Aromatoleum petrolei: one gene and its partner. The protein of the gene in region 1 interacts with the protein of each later gene in a pairwise test. Links are inferred from orthologs where the notes say so. Each region holds a gene or a part of one and is shown on either strand. Other genes may lie near its edges.

Evidence for each region. The genes of interacting proteins can lie anywhere in the genome.
Region 2: the proteins of ToN1_RS11865 (region 1) and ftsZ interact in binary tests that used the Escherichia coli proteins (3 or more experiments, as listed by UniProt). The link is inferred for Aromatoleum petrolei from one-to-one orthologs.

Annotation. Positions count from the first base shown.
Region 1 is NZ_CP059560.1:2,592,909-2,598,292, forward strand. The notes cover bases 1-2,865. They hold ToN1_RS11865 (rod shape-determining protein), read right to left. Parts: upstream 2,023-2,865; coding sequence 979-2,022; downstream 1-978. Other genes in these bases: mreD (rod shape-determining protein MreD), read right to left, coding at 1-12; mreC (rod shape-determining protein MreC), read right to left, coding at 25-921; gatC (Asp-tRNA(Asn)/Glu-tRNA(Gln) amidotransferase subunit GatC), read left to right, coding at 2,147-2,434; gatA (Asp-tRNA(Asn)/Glu-tRNA(Gln) amidotransferase subunit GatA), read left to right, coding at 2,438-2,865. Outside these bases: more of gatA, read left to right, coding at 2,866-3,901; ToN1_RS11880 (hypothetical protein), read left to right, coding at 3,909-4,433; Asp-tRNA(Asn)/Glu-tRNA(Gln) amidotransferase subunit GatB, read left to right, coding at 4,459-5,384. UniProt on the Escherichia coli protein: Forms membrane-associated dynamic filaments that are essential for cell shape determination. Acts by regulating cell wall synthesis and cell elongation, and thus cell shape.
Region 2 is NZ_CP059560.1:1,806,444-1,811,928, reverse strand. What follows is about bases 1-2,967. They hold ftsZ (cell division protein FtsZ), read left to right. Parts: upstream 1-897; coding sequence 898-2,037; downstream 2,038-2,967. Other genes in these bases: lpxC (UDP-3-O-acyl-N-acetylglucosamine deacetylase), read left to right, coding at 2,244-2,967; ftsA (cell division protein FtsA), read left to right, coding at 1-752. Also shown: more of lpxC, read left to right, coding at 2,968-3,164; ToN1_RS08285 (hypothetical protein), read left to right, coding at 3,175-3,363; ToN1_RS08280 (DciA family protein), read right to left, coding at 3,411-3,845; preprotein translocase subunit SecA, read left to right, coding at 4,013-5,485. UniProt on the Escherichia coli protein: Essential cell division protein that forms a contractile ring structure (Z ring) at the future cell division site. The regulation of the ring assembly controls the timing and the location of cell division.

The DNA.
Region 1 (5,384 bases):
GGTCGGCTGCATGAATGGCTGTCCTTAACCCTTGCGACCCTTGCTCGGCCCGGGTTCCGGCTCCGGCGCAGGACGCGGCGGCGGCGACTCGGCACGTCCGAGCAGCAACACCTGGGTCGTGCGCTCGACGCCGGCGACCGGCTCGCACACGATCACCGCGAAGGTCTGCGCGTCGCGATCCACGCTCACGACGTCGGCGACCGGCAGGCCGGCGAGGAAGAGGCCGTCGAGGCCCGAGGTCACGAGCCGGTCGCCCACGCGCACGTCCGCGCCCGACAAGGTAAAGCGCAGTTCCAGGCGCCCCTGTCCCGCCCCGGCGAGCACGCCGCGCAAGCCGTTCCTCGCGACCTGCACCGGCACTGCCTGGTCCTTGTCCGTGATCAGCGTGACCTCCGCCTGCACCGGATACACCCGCGTGACCTGGCCGATCATGCCCTGCTCGTTGACGACCGCCATGCCGGCCTCGACGCCCTGCTGGCTGCCGCGGTTGAGGATCACCTTGCGGTCGAAGGGGTCCGGCGCATCGTAGAGAATCTCGGCGGCCACGCTCTTCGCCGCCACCGAAGCCCCCATGTCGAGGAGCCCGCGCAGGCGGCGATTCTCCTCCTCCAGCTGCTCGAAGCGCAGCAGGCGCTGCGCCGCTTCCAGCTCGCGGCCGCGCAGCGCGGAGTTGTCCTTCTGCACCTCGACCAACGTCGCGAAATACACCGCGGCGTTGCGCACGAAATCGGCCGGCGCCGCCGCGGCCATCTGCAGCGGCCAGGTCGCCACCGACAGCGCCTGGCGCACCACTTCGAGGTAACGGAACTTCAGGTCGGCGACCAGCATCGCCAGGCAGATGGAGACGAGCACCAGCAGCCGCACGAGCGGCGTGGGTCCCTGCTTGAAGATGGGTGGCGACGGATGACCGGCGAGGGACATCGTGATGCGTGGACGGCGGAGCGCGACGAGTCCGGAGGCCCGTCGTGACGGCGCGAATTACTCGGACGCGAAGATGGAGCCGAGCTTGTCCATCTTCTCGAGCGCCATGCCGCAGCCGCGCGCGACGCAGGTCAGCGGCTCCTCCGCGACGATCACCGGCAGGCCGGTCTCTTCCATCAGCAGGCGGTCGAGATCGCGCAGCAGCGCGCCGCCGCCGGTAAGCACCATGCCTCGGTCGGCGATGTCCGCGCCCAGTTCGGGCGGAGTCTGTTCGAGGGCGATCTTCACCGCCGACACGATCTGGTTCAGCGGTTCGGTGAGCGCCTCGAGGATCTCGTTCGACGAAATCGTGAAGCTGCGCGGAATGCCCTCGGCGAGGTTGCGCCCCTTCACTTCCATCTCGCGCACCTCCGAGCCCGGGAAGGCCGAACCGATTTCCTTCTTGATGTTCTCCGCCGTCGTGTCGCCGATCAGCATGCCGTAGTTGCGGCGGATGTAATTGACGATGGAGTCGTCGAACTTGTCGCCGCCGACGCGCACCGAGCCGGCATACACCATGCCGCCCAGCGAGATCACGCCGACTTCGGTGGTGCCACCGCCGATATCGACCACCATCGAACCGGTCGCGTCCGACACCGGCAGGCCTGCGCCAATCGCCGCCGCCATCGGCTCCTCGATCAGATACACCTGCGAGGCGCCCGCCGCGAGCGCCGCGTCGCGGATCGCGCGGCGCTCGACCTGGGTCGAACCGCAGGGCACGCAGATGATGATGCGCGGGGAGGGCGAGAACATGCGCGAGTCATGCACCTTCTTGATGAACTGCTTGATCATCTGCTCGGTGACGACGAAATCGGCGATCACCCCGTCCTTCATCGGGCGGATCGCGGTGATGTTGCCCGGCGTCTTGCCCAGCATCTGCTTCGCCGCATGGCCGACCGCCTGGATCGTGCGCTTCGCGTTGGGCCCGCCCTCGGTACGGATCGCCACGACGGACGGCTCGTCGAGCACGATGCCCTTGCCGCGCACGTAGATCAGCGTGTTGGCGGTGCCAAGGTCAATGGCCAGATCGTTGGAGAAATAGGAACGCAGGAAGCCAAACATGCGGAAAAATCCCGAAACCGGTGAGGAGGGTGGGCGATGGGGGGGCGACAAGCCCGGCCGGACTGGCGGCAAACGAGTATGATAACCTACAAATCTTTGTGATTTAAGCGGGTTTTGTTTCCTCATGTCGCTTACCACTGAACAGGTCCTGCGCATCGCCGCACTCGCGCGGCTCGAGCTCGCCGATGGCGAAGTCGAGGCCACGCGCACCAAACTGAATGGAATTTTCGGCCTGATCGAAGAGATGCAGGCAGTCGACACCAGCGGCGTCGAGCCGATGAGCCACCCGCAGGATGTCGCTCAGCGCCTGCGCGACGACGTCGCGACCGAACGGGATCGCCGCGAGGCCTTCCAGCGCGTCGCCCCGCAGACCGAAGCGGGCCTCTACCTCGTCCCGAAGGTCATCGAGTAAGCCATGATCAACGCCAGCCTCACCGAACTGCGCGCCGCGCTGGACGCGAAGAAGATCTCCAGCGTCGAGCTCGCGACGCTCTTCCTCGACCGCATCGCCGCGCACAACCCGACACTCAACGCCTTCATCACGGTCGACCGCGACGGCGCGATCGAGGCCGCGCGGGCCGCCGACGCGCGCATCGCCGCCGGCCAGGCCGGTCCTCTCACCGGCATCCCGCTCGCGCACAAAGACGTATTTTGCACCGAAGGCGTGCTCACGACCTGCGGCTCGAAGATGCTGTCGAACTTCGTCAGCCCCTACGACGCGCACGTCGTCTCGCTGCTCAAGGCCGCCGGCGCGGTGAACCTGGGCAAGACCAACATGGACGAGTTCGCGATGGGCTCGTCGAACGAGAACTCGCACTACGGCCCGGTGAAGAACCCCTGGGATACGACGCGCATCCCTGGCGGCTCCTCAGGCGGCTCGGCCGCCGCGGTCGCCGCGCGCCTGGCGCCGATCGCCACCGGCACCGACACCGGCGGCTCGGTGCGCCAGCCCGCCGGCCACACCGGCATCACCGGCATCAAACCCACCTACGGCGTCGTCAGCCGGTACGGCATGATTGCCTACGCCAGCTCGCTCGACCAGGGCGGCGCCTTCGGCGCCTCCGCTGCGGACTGCGCACAGCTCCTGACCGCGATGGCGGGCTTCGACGAGCGTGACTCCACGAGCCTCGAGCGCCCCGCCGAGGACTACGCGCGCGAGATCGCCGCACCCGCCTCCGACAAACCGCTCGCGGGCCTGCGGATCGGCCTGCCGCGCGAATTCTTTGCCGAAGGCATGGCTGAGGACGTGCGCGCCGCGGTCGAGGCCGCGCTCGAGCAGTACCGCAGGCTCGGGGCGAGCACCGTCGAGGTGAGCCTCCCGAACGCCAAACTCGCGATCCCCGCCTACTACGTGATCGCCCCGGCCGAGGCCTCCAGCAACCTGTCGCGCTTCGACGGCGTGCGCTACGGCCACCGCGCGGCCGAATACCGGGACCTCGCCGAGATGTACGCGAAGAGCCGCGCCGAAGGCTTCGGCGCCGAAGTGAAGCGCCGCATCCTGGTCGGCACCTACGTGCTGTCGCACGGCTACTACGACGCCTACTACCTGCAGGCACAGAAGCTGCGCCGCCTGATCGCGCAGGACTTCCAGGCCGCCTTCCGGCAATGCGACGTGATCGCCGGCCCGACCAGCCCGACCACCGCGTGGGCGATCGGCGAGAAAACCGACGACCCGGTGCAGATGTACCTGTCGGACATCTACACCATCGCCGTAAACCTCGCCGGCCTGCCCGGCCTGTCGCATCCCTGCGGCTTCGGCGCCGGCAAGCTGCCGGTCGGCCTGCAGCTCATCGGCGACTACTTCGGCGAAGCGCGCCTGCTGGGCACCGCGCACCAGTACCAGCACGCGACCGACTGGCACCTGCGCCGTCCGGGCTGAGCGTCCCATGCGCCGCCTTCATCCCGCCGTCCGCGCGCTCGCGCTCGCAGCCCTCGCGCTGCTGGGCGCCTGCGCGACCCCGCCCGAGCGCAAGACGGAGCCCGCTGCGACCACGCCCTCCCCGGCGCAATCCGCTGCGGAGGCCGAACCGGAGCGCGCACTGCAGCGCGGCCGGCTGAAGCCCATGCCGGTGCGCCCGCTCTCCGTCAAGACCGACTGCCACTTCAAGGACGAGGTCGGCTACGGCGGCAGCGCCGTGCTGGACGTCAGCTACTCCGAGGTGCGCGCCTTCGCCGCCACGGTCGACGTCCCCAAGCGCGGCAGCTGCAAGTTCGACTTGGCCGACTTCAGGCAGGTGCTCAAGGAGCCGCACGTCGAGCTGCAGGCGCGCGACGGCTGCACCGTGCGCATGTGGGAACAGGGCGAACAGGTCACCGTCGCATTCTCCGAATGCGCGAAACGCTGCACCCGCGGCACGTTCGAATATGTATGGCCGATCCTGGTGGACCGGTCTAGCGGCCAGTGCACCTGACCGCAGCGAATCAAGAGACAGGACTATGAGCAGATCGGATTGGGAAGTCGTCATCGGGCTGGAAGTACATGCCCAGCTCAACACCGCCTCCAAGATCTTTTCCGGCGCCAGCACCGCCTTCGGCGCCGCGCCGAACGTGCAGGCCTGCGCCGTCGATATCGCGCTGCCCGGCGTGCTGCCGGTGCTCAACCGCGGCGCGGTCGAGCGTGCGATCCGCTTCGGCCTCGCGATCGGCGCCGAAGTCGCGCCGAAAAGCGTGTTCGCGCGCAAGAACTACTTCTACCCCGACCTCCCGAAGGGCTACCAGATCAGCCAGTTCGAGCTGCCGGTGGTGCAGGGCGGCGAAATCACGATCCGAGTCGGCGAGGGTGACAAAGCGTACGAGAAGACCGTGCAGCTCACCCGCGCCCACCTCGAGGAAGATGCCGGCAAGTCGCTGCACGAGGACTTCCACGGCATGAGCGGCATCGATCTGAACCGCGCCGGCACGCCGCTGCTGGAGATCGTCTCCGAGCCCGACATGCGCTCCTCCGCCGAGGCCGTCGCCTACGCGCGCGCACTGCACGCGCTGGTGCGCTGGATCGACATCTGCGACGGCAACATGCAGGAAGGCTCCTTCCGCTGCGACGCCAACGTCTCCGTGCGCCGCCCCGGCGGACCGCTCGGCACGCGCCGCGAGATCAAGAACCTCAACTCCTTCCGCTTCCTGCAGCAGGCCATCGACTACGAGGTGCAGTGGCAGATCGACACCCTCGAGGACGGCGGCAGGATCCAGCAGGCGACGGTGCTGTTCGACCCCGACACCGGCGAGACGCGCATGATGCGCTCGAAGGAAGATGCGCACGACTACCGCTATTTCCCCGACCCGGACCTGTTGCCGCTCGTGATTTCGCCGGACTGGAAGGCGCGCGTCGCCTCGGAAATGCCGGAACTGCCGGGCGCGATGAAGGC
Region 2 (5,485 bases), 780 kb from region 1 along the record:
TCACCGGCGCCGTGTCGGCCGCCCAGAACGTGATCAAGTGCGTGCGCCGCTGCGGCCTCGAGGTCCTGGACCTGATCCTGCAGCCGCTTGCGTCGAGCTACGCGGTGCTGACCGAGGACGAGAAGGAACTCGGCGTTTGCCTGGTCGACATCGGCGGCGGCACCACCGACATTGCGGTGTTCACGCACGGCGCGATCCGCCACACCGCGGTGCTGCCGGTCGCGGGCGACCAGATCACCAACGACATCGCGATGGCACTGCGCACGCCGACCTCGGAAGCGGAGGAAATCAAGATCCGTCACGGCGTCGCCATGCACACGCTGGCCGACCCCGAGGAGATGATCGAGGTGCCCGGCGTCGGCGACCGCCCGCCGCGTCCACTGTCGCGCCAGCGCCTCGCGGACGTGATCGAGCCGCGCGTGTCGGAACTGTTCGAGCTCGTGCAGGCCGAGCTGCGCCGCAGCGGCTACGAGGAGCTGCTCTCCTCGGGCATCGTGCTGACGGGCGGTTCGTCCGTGATGCTCGGCATGGTCGAACTCGGCGAGGAAGTGTTCCACATGCCGGTGCGCGTCGGCGCGCCGCAGTACTCGGGTGGCCTGGCGGATGTCGTGTGTCACCCGCGCTATGCCACGGCCATGGGTTTGGTCATGGAAGGCCATGCCCAGCGTCGTCGCGGCATGCTGGCGCGCGAGACGCGCAGCGTGAAACAGGTGTTCGGACGCATGAAGGCGTGGTTCGAAAAGAATTTTTGACGTAACGGCGTGGAATTTTTCAGCCAAATTGAATGAGTTGTTGATCTGACTCCCTTATTTAGTTGTAAACTTTTGATTTATTACTAAATGTAGGTTTGGCGGCAGCTCGGTGCATATCGGGGTTGTTTTTCTGGAGGCGAGGCAAATGTTTGAAATCGTTGAGAAGGAGCAGACCGGCACGATCATCAAGGTGATCGGCGTCGGCGGTGCCGGCGGCAATGCCGTCGACCACATGATCAGGGAAGGGGTGCAGGGCGTCGAATTCATCGTCGCCAACACCGATGCGCAGGCGCTCAATCGCTGCCTCGCCCCGAACAAGATCCAGCTGGGCAGCTCCGGCCTGGGTGCGGGTTCCAAGCCCGAAGCCGGCCGCGCGGCCGCGCAGGACTCGCGCGACGCGATCGCCGCGGCGCTCGATGGCGCCCACATGTGCTTCATCACCGGCGGCATGGGTGGTGGCACCGGCACCGGCGCAGCGCCCGTCGTGGCGGAGATCGCCAAGGAGATGGGCGTGCTGACCGTCGCGGTGGTGACCAAGCCCTTCGACTTCGAGAACCGCCTGCGCGTTGCCGAAAGCGGTGTCGAAGAGCTGACCCGCTACGTCGACTCGCTGATCATCGTCCTCAACGACAAGCTGCTCGAGGTGTATGGCGACGACGCCGGCTTCGAGGACTGCTTCCGCTCGGCCGATAACGTGCTGCGCAGCGCCGTCGGCGGTATCGCCGAGATCATCAACGTGCCTGGTCTCGTGAACGTCGACTTCCAGGACGTGCGCACCGCGATGGGCGAGATGGGCCGCGCAATGATGGGGTCCGCCGAAGCCTCCGGCATGGACCGTGCGCGCATCGCCGCCGAGCAGGCCGCCGTGAGCCCGTTGCTCGAGGGCACCGAGCTGTCCGGCGCACGCTGCGTGCTGATCAACATCACCGCCAGCCGTTCGCTGAAGATGTCGGAAGTGCGCGATGCCGTGAAGACCGTCCAGGCCTTCGCCGCACCCGAAGCCTTCGTCAAGTACGGCACCGTGTTCGACGAGTCGATGGAAGACCGTGTCCGCGTCACCGTCGTCGCCACCGGCCTCGGCGTGCCCCGTGCCGCGCGCCAGCCGGTGATGCAGGTTGTGCAGGGCACCGGTACCTACGGCCCGTCGGTCGGCGGCATCGACCTGACCAATCTGGACGTGCCGGCGGTCATCCGCACCAATCGTCGCACGCAGGTCGAGGCGATGAGCGCCAACGGCATGGGGACGTACGACATCCCGGCCTTCCTGCGCAAGCAGGCCGACTGAGCATTACCGGCTCCGCCCATAACGGGCGCGTGCTGCGGACCGTCGCCTCCGGTCTGCGGCACGCGCCCGTTTCCGTTCCCGCGCCGGGCACGGAGGCGTGACGGCAATCCGCGGCAACGCTGTGTTGCATGTTGCGTTGCAACCAAGCTTACCGTGTGATCGTTGCTGTGCGTGCTAAACTGCTGTCGTGTAACGGGAATTCAACAATGATCAGGCAGCGCACCCTTAAATCGCTCATCAAGGCCACCGGCGTCGGGCTGCACGGCGGACGCAAGGTCCAGCTGGTGCTGCGTCCGGCTGCGCCCGATACCGGCATCGTCTTCCACCGCGTCGATCTCGATCCGGTCGTGGATTTTCCGGCCGACCCGTATTCCGTGTGCGACACGCGCATGTGCTCGGGTCTCGAGCGTGACGGCGCCAAGGTCGGCACCATCGAACACCTCATGTCGGCCCTTGCCGGCCTTGGTATCGACAACCTGCACGTCGACGTCGACGCCCCCGAAATCCCGATCCTCGACGGTAGTGCGGGTCCGTTCGTGTTCCTGCTGCAGTCCGCGGGCATCGAGGAGCAGCAGGCGCCCAAGCGCTTCCTGCGCGTGAAGAAGGCCGTCGAGTATCGCGAGGACGACAAGTGGGTGCGCCTCGAGCCCTACGACGGCTTCCGGCTGGATTTTTCCATCGTGTTCAACCACCCCGCGATCGACAAGACCTCGACGCAGGTGAGCATCGATTTTGCCGAGCATTCCTATGTCCGCGACGTCGCCCGCGCGCGCACCTTCGGATTCATGCAGGACGTGGAGTTCATGCGTGCCAACGGCCTCGCGCTCGGAGGCAGCCTGGATAACGCGATCGTGATGGATGAATACCGCGTGCTCAATGCCGAGGGCTTGCGTTACGTCGATGAGTTCGTCAAGCACAAGGTCCTGGATGCGATCGGCGACCTCTACGTGTGCGGCCATCCGCTGCTCGCCCGCTATTCCGCGCACAAGGCCGGCCATGCGCTGAACAACCAGGTCCTGCGCGTGCTGCTCGAGGACAGCAGCGCCTGGGAGATCGTGACGTTCGAGCAGGACGCCGCGACCCCGGCGGCGGTCAGCCACCAGTTCGAACTCTCGCTCGCCGCCTGAGTCGCCTGCGATGCTGGTGATCCGGCTGTTCGCCATCCTCGCCGTGATCGGCATCGGCGGGTCGCTCGTCGCGTGGCTGCTCACCGGCAATCCCAGGTATCGACTGTGGGCGTGGAACTGCTTCCGTGCCGGTATCGTCGTGCTGTTCGTGTTCCTCGCACTATTCGCGCTCGAACGGGTGTTCGTCCCGTTCGCGTAGCCGTCGCCCGCGCGCCTCAACGGCGCGCGTGATTGTCTGGACGAAAGTCAGTCGCGGCGGCTGCGCCGCACCAGGCGCTCGAGCGACTCGCGCAGCGGCGAATCGGCCGGGAGCGTCGCCGAAAAATCCTCGATGCTGCGGCTGCCGCCTTCGGAGATCGTGCGTTGCGGCGGCGGGCGCCGCTCCTCGCGCGTCTCCAGCACCTTCACCTTCACCTGCACAGTCTTGATCGGCAGCCCTGCCGCTGCAAACTGCTCCACCAGTGACGGTGCGATCTGTTTGAGGCGCGCGGCCGCAGCGCCCCCATTGGCGAGCAGGACCAGCGTGTCGCCCTTCAGGTTGGCGACCGAGCAGGCCGACGAGAGCGCGGGCGGGAGGTGCTGCTGGAGCAGCGTCTGCAGGCGCATCAGGCGCGCCGCGTGGTCCTTCAGGCGAGCGAGCGCGTCGCCGGTGCCCAGGAAGCGCTGGATGAGCTGGGTCATGGTGATGCCGTAGTCGGAGTGCGCCCTGATGGTAGGTCGCACGTGCCCGGGCCGCAAGCGCGATGTTCCCGGCTGATCAGGCGGGTGGTCGCCGCATCCCCTGCGGGGGCTTGCGGCCGGCATGCTAAACTTCCCGCTTTGCCGAATCGGTCCCACCAGATACCCACATGATTTCCGGCCTGCTCAAGAAAATTTTCGGTAGTCGCAACGACCGCCTCATCCGCCAGTATTCCCAGACGGTACGCACCATCAATGCCCTGGAGCCGACGATCTCGGCCCTGACGGACGAGGCCCTGCGGGCCAAGACGGAAGAATTCAGGCAGCGCGTCGCGAACGGCGAAAGCCTGGACAGCCTGCTGCCGGAAGCCTTCGCGGTCGTGCGCGAAGCGGCGAAACGCGTCCACGGCATGCGCCACTTTGATGTGCAGTTGATCGGCGGCATGGTGCTGCACAGCGGGAAAATCTCCGAGATGCGCACCGGCGAAGGCAAGACGCTGGTCGCCACCTTGCCGGCCTACCTCAATGCGCTGACGGGCAAGGGCGTGCACGTCGTGACCGTCAACGACTACCTCGCCAGCCGTGACGCGGACTGGATGGGGCGCATTTACGGCTTCCTCGGGCTGACCACCGGCTGCAACCTGTCGCGCATGACGCACGAGGAAAAGCAGGCCGCCTACGGCGCGGACATCACCTACGGTACGAACAACGAGTTCGGCTTCGACTACCTGCGCGACAACATGGTGTATTCCACCAGCGAGCGCGTGCAACGTGGCCTCAATTTCGCGATCGTCGATGAAGTGGACTCCATCCTCATCGACGAGGCGCGCACCCCGCTGATCATTTCCGGCCAGGCCGAGGACCACACCGAGCTGTATCTCAAGCTCAACCAGGTGGCGCCGATGCTCACGCAGCAGGAAGGTGAGGGCGAGGACGTCACCAAGCCCGGCGACTACACGCTGGACCTCAAGGCGCGCCAGGTGCTCCTCACCGAGCAGGGTCACGAGAACGCCGAGCAGATCCTCACGCGCATGGGACTGCTGGCGGAGGGATCGAGCCTGTACGACCCGGGCAACATCCTCCTCGTGCATCACCTCTATGCGGCGCTGCGCGCGCACGCACTGTACTTCAAGGACCAGCACTACGTCGTGCAGAACAACGAGGTGGTGATCGTCGACGAATTCACCGGCCGCCTGATGGCCGGCCGCCGCTGGTCCGAGGGGCTGCACCAGGCGGTCGAAGCCAAGGAGGGCGTGCGCATCCAGGCCGAGAACCAGACCCTCGCCTCGATCACCTTCCAGAACTACTTCCGCATGTACGGCAAGCTCGCCGGCATGACCGGTACGGCCGACACCGAAGCCTACGAATTCCATCAGATCTACGGCCTGGAAACGGTGGTGGTGCCGACCAACCGTCCGATGCAGCGCCGTGACGACAACGACAAGGTCTATCGCACCGCCAAGGAAAAGTGGGATGCGGTGATCGCCGACATCCGCGAGTGCGTCGGCCGCGGCCAGCCGGTGCTGGTCGGCACGACTTCGATCGAGATCAACGAATTCCTCTCCGGGCTGCTGCAGCGCGAGAAGCTGCCGCATCAGCTGCTCAACGCCAAGCAGCACGAACACGAGGCGGAGATCGTCGCG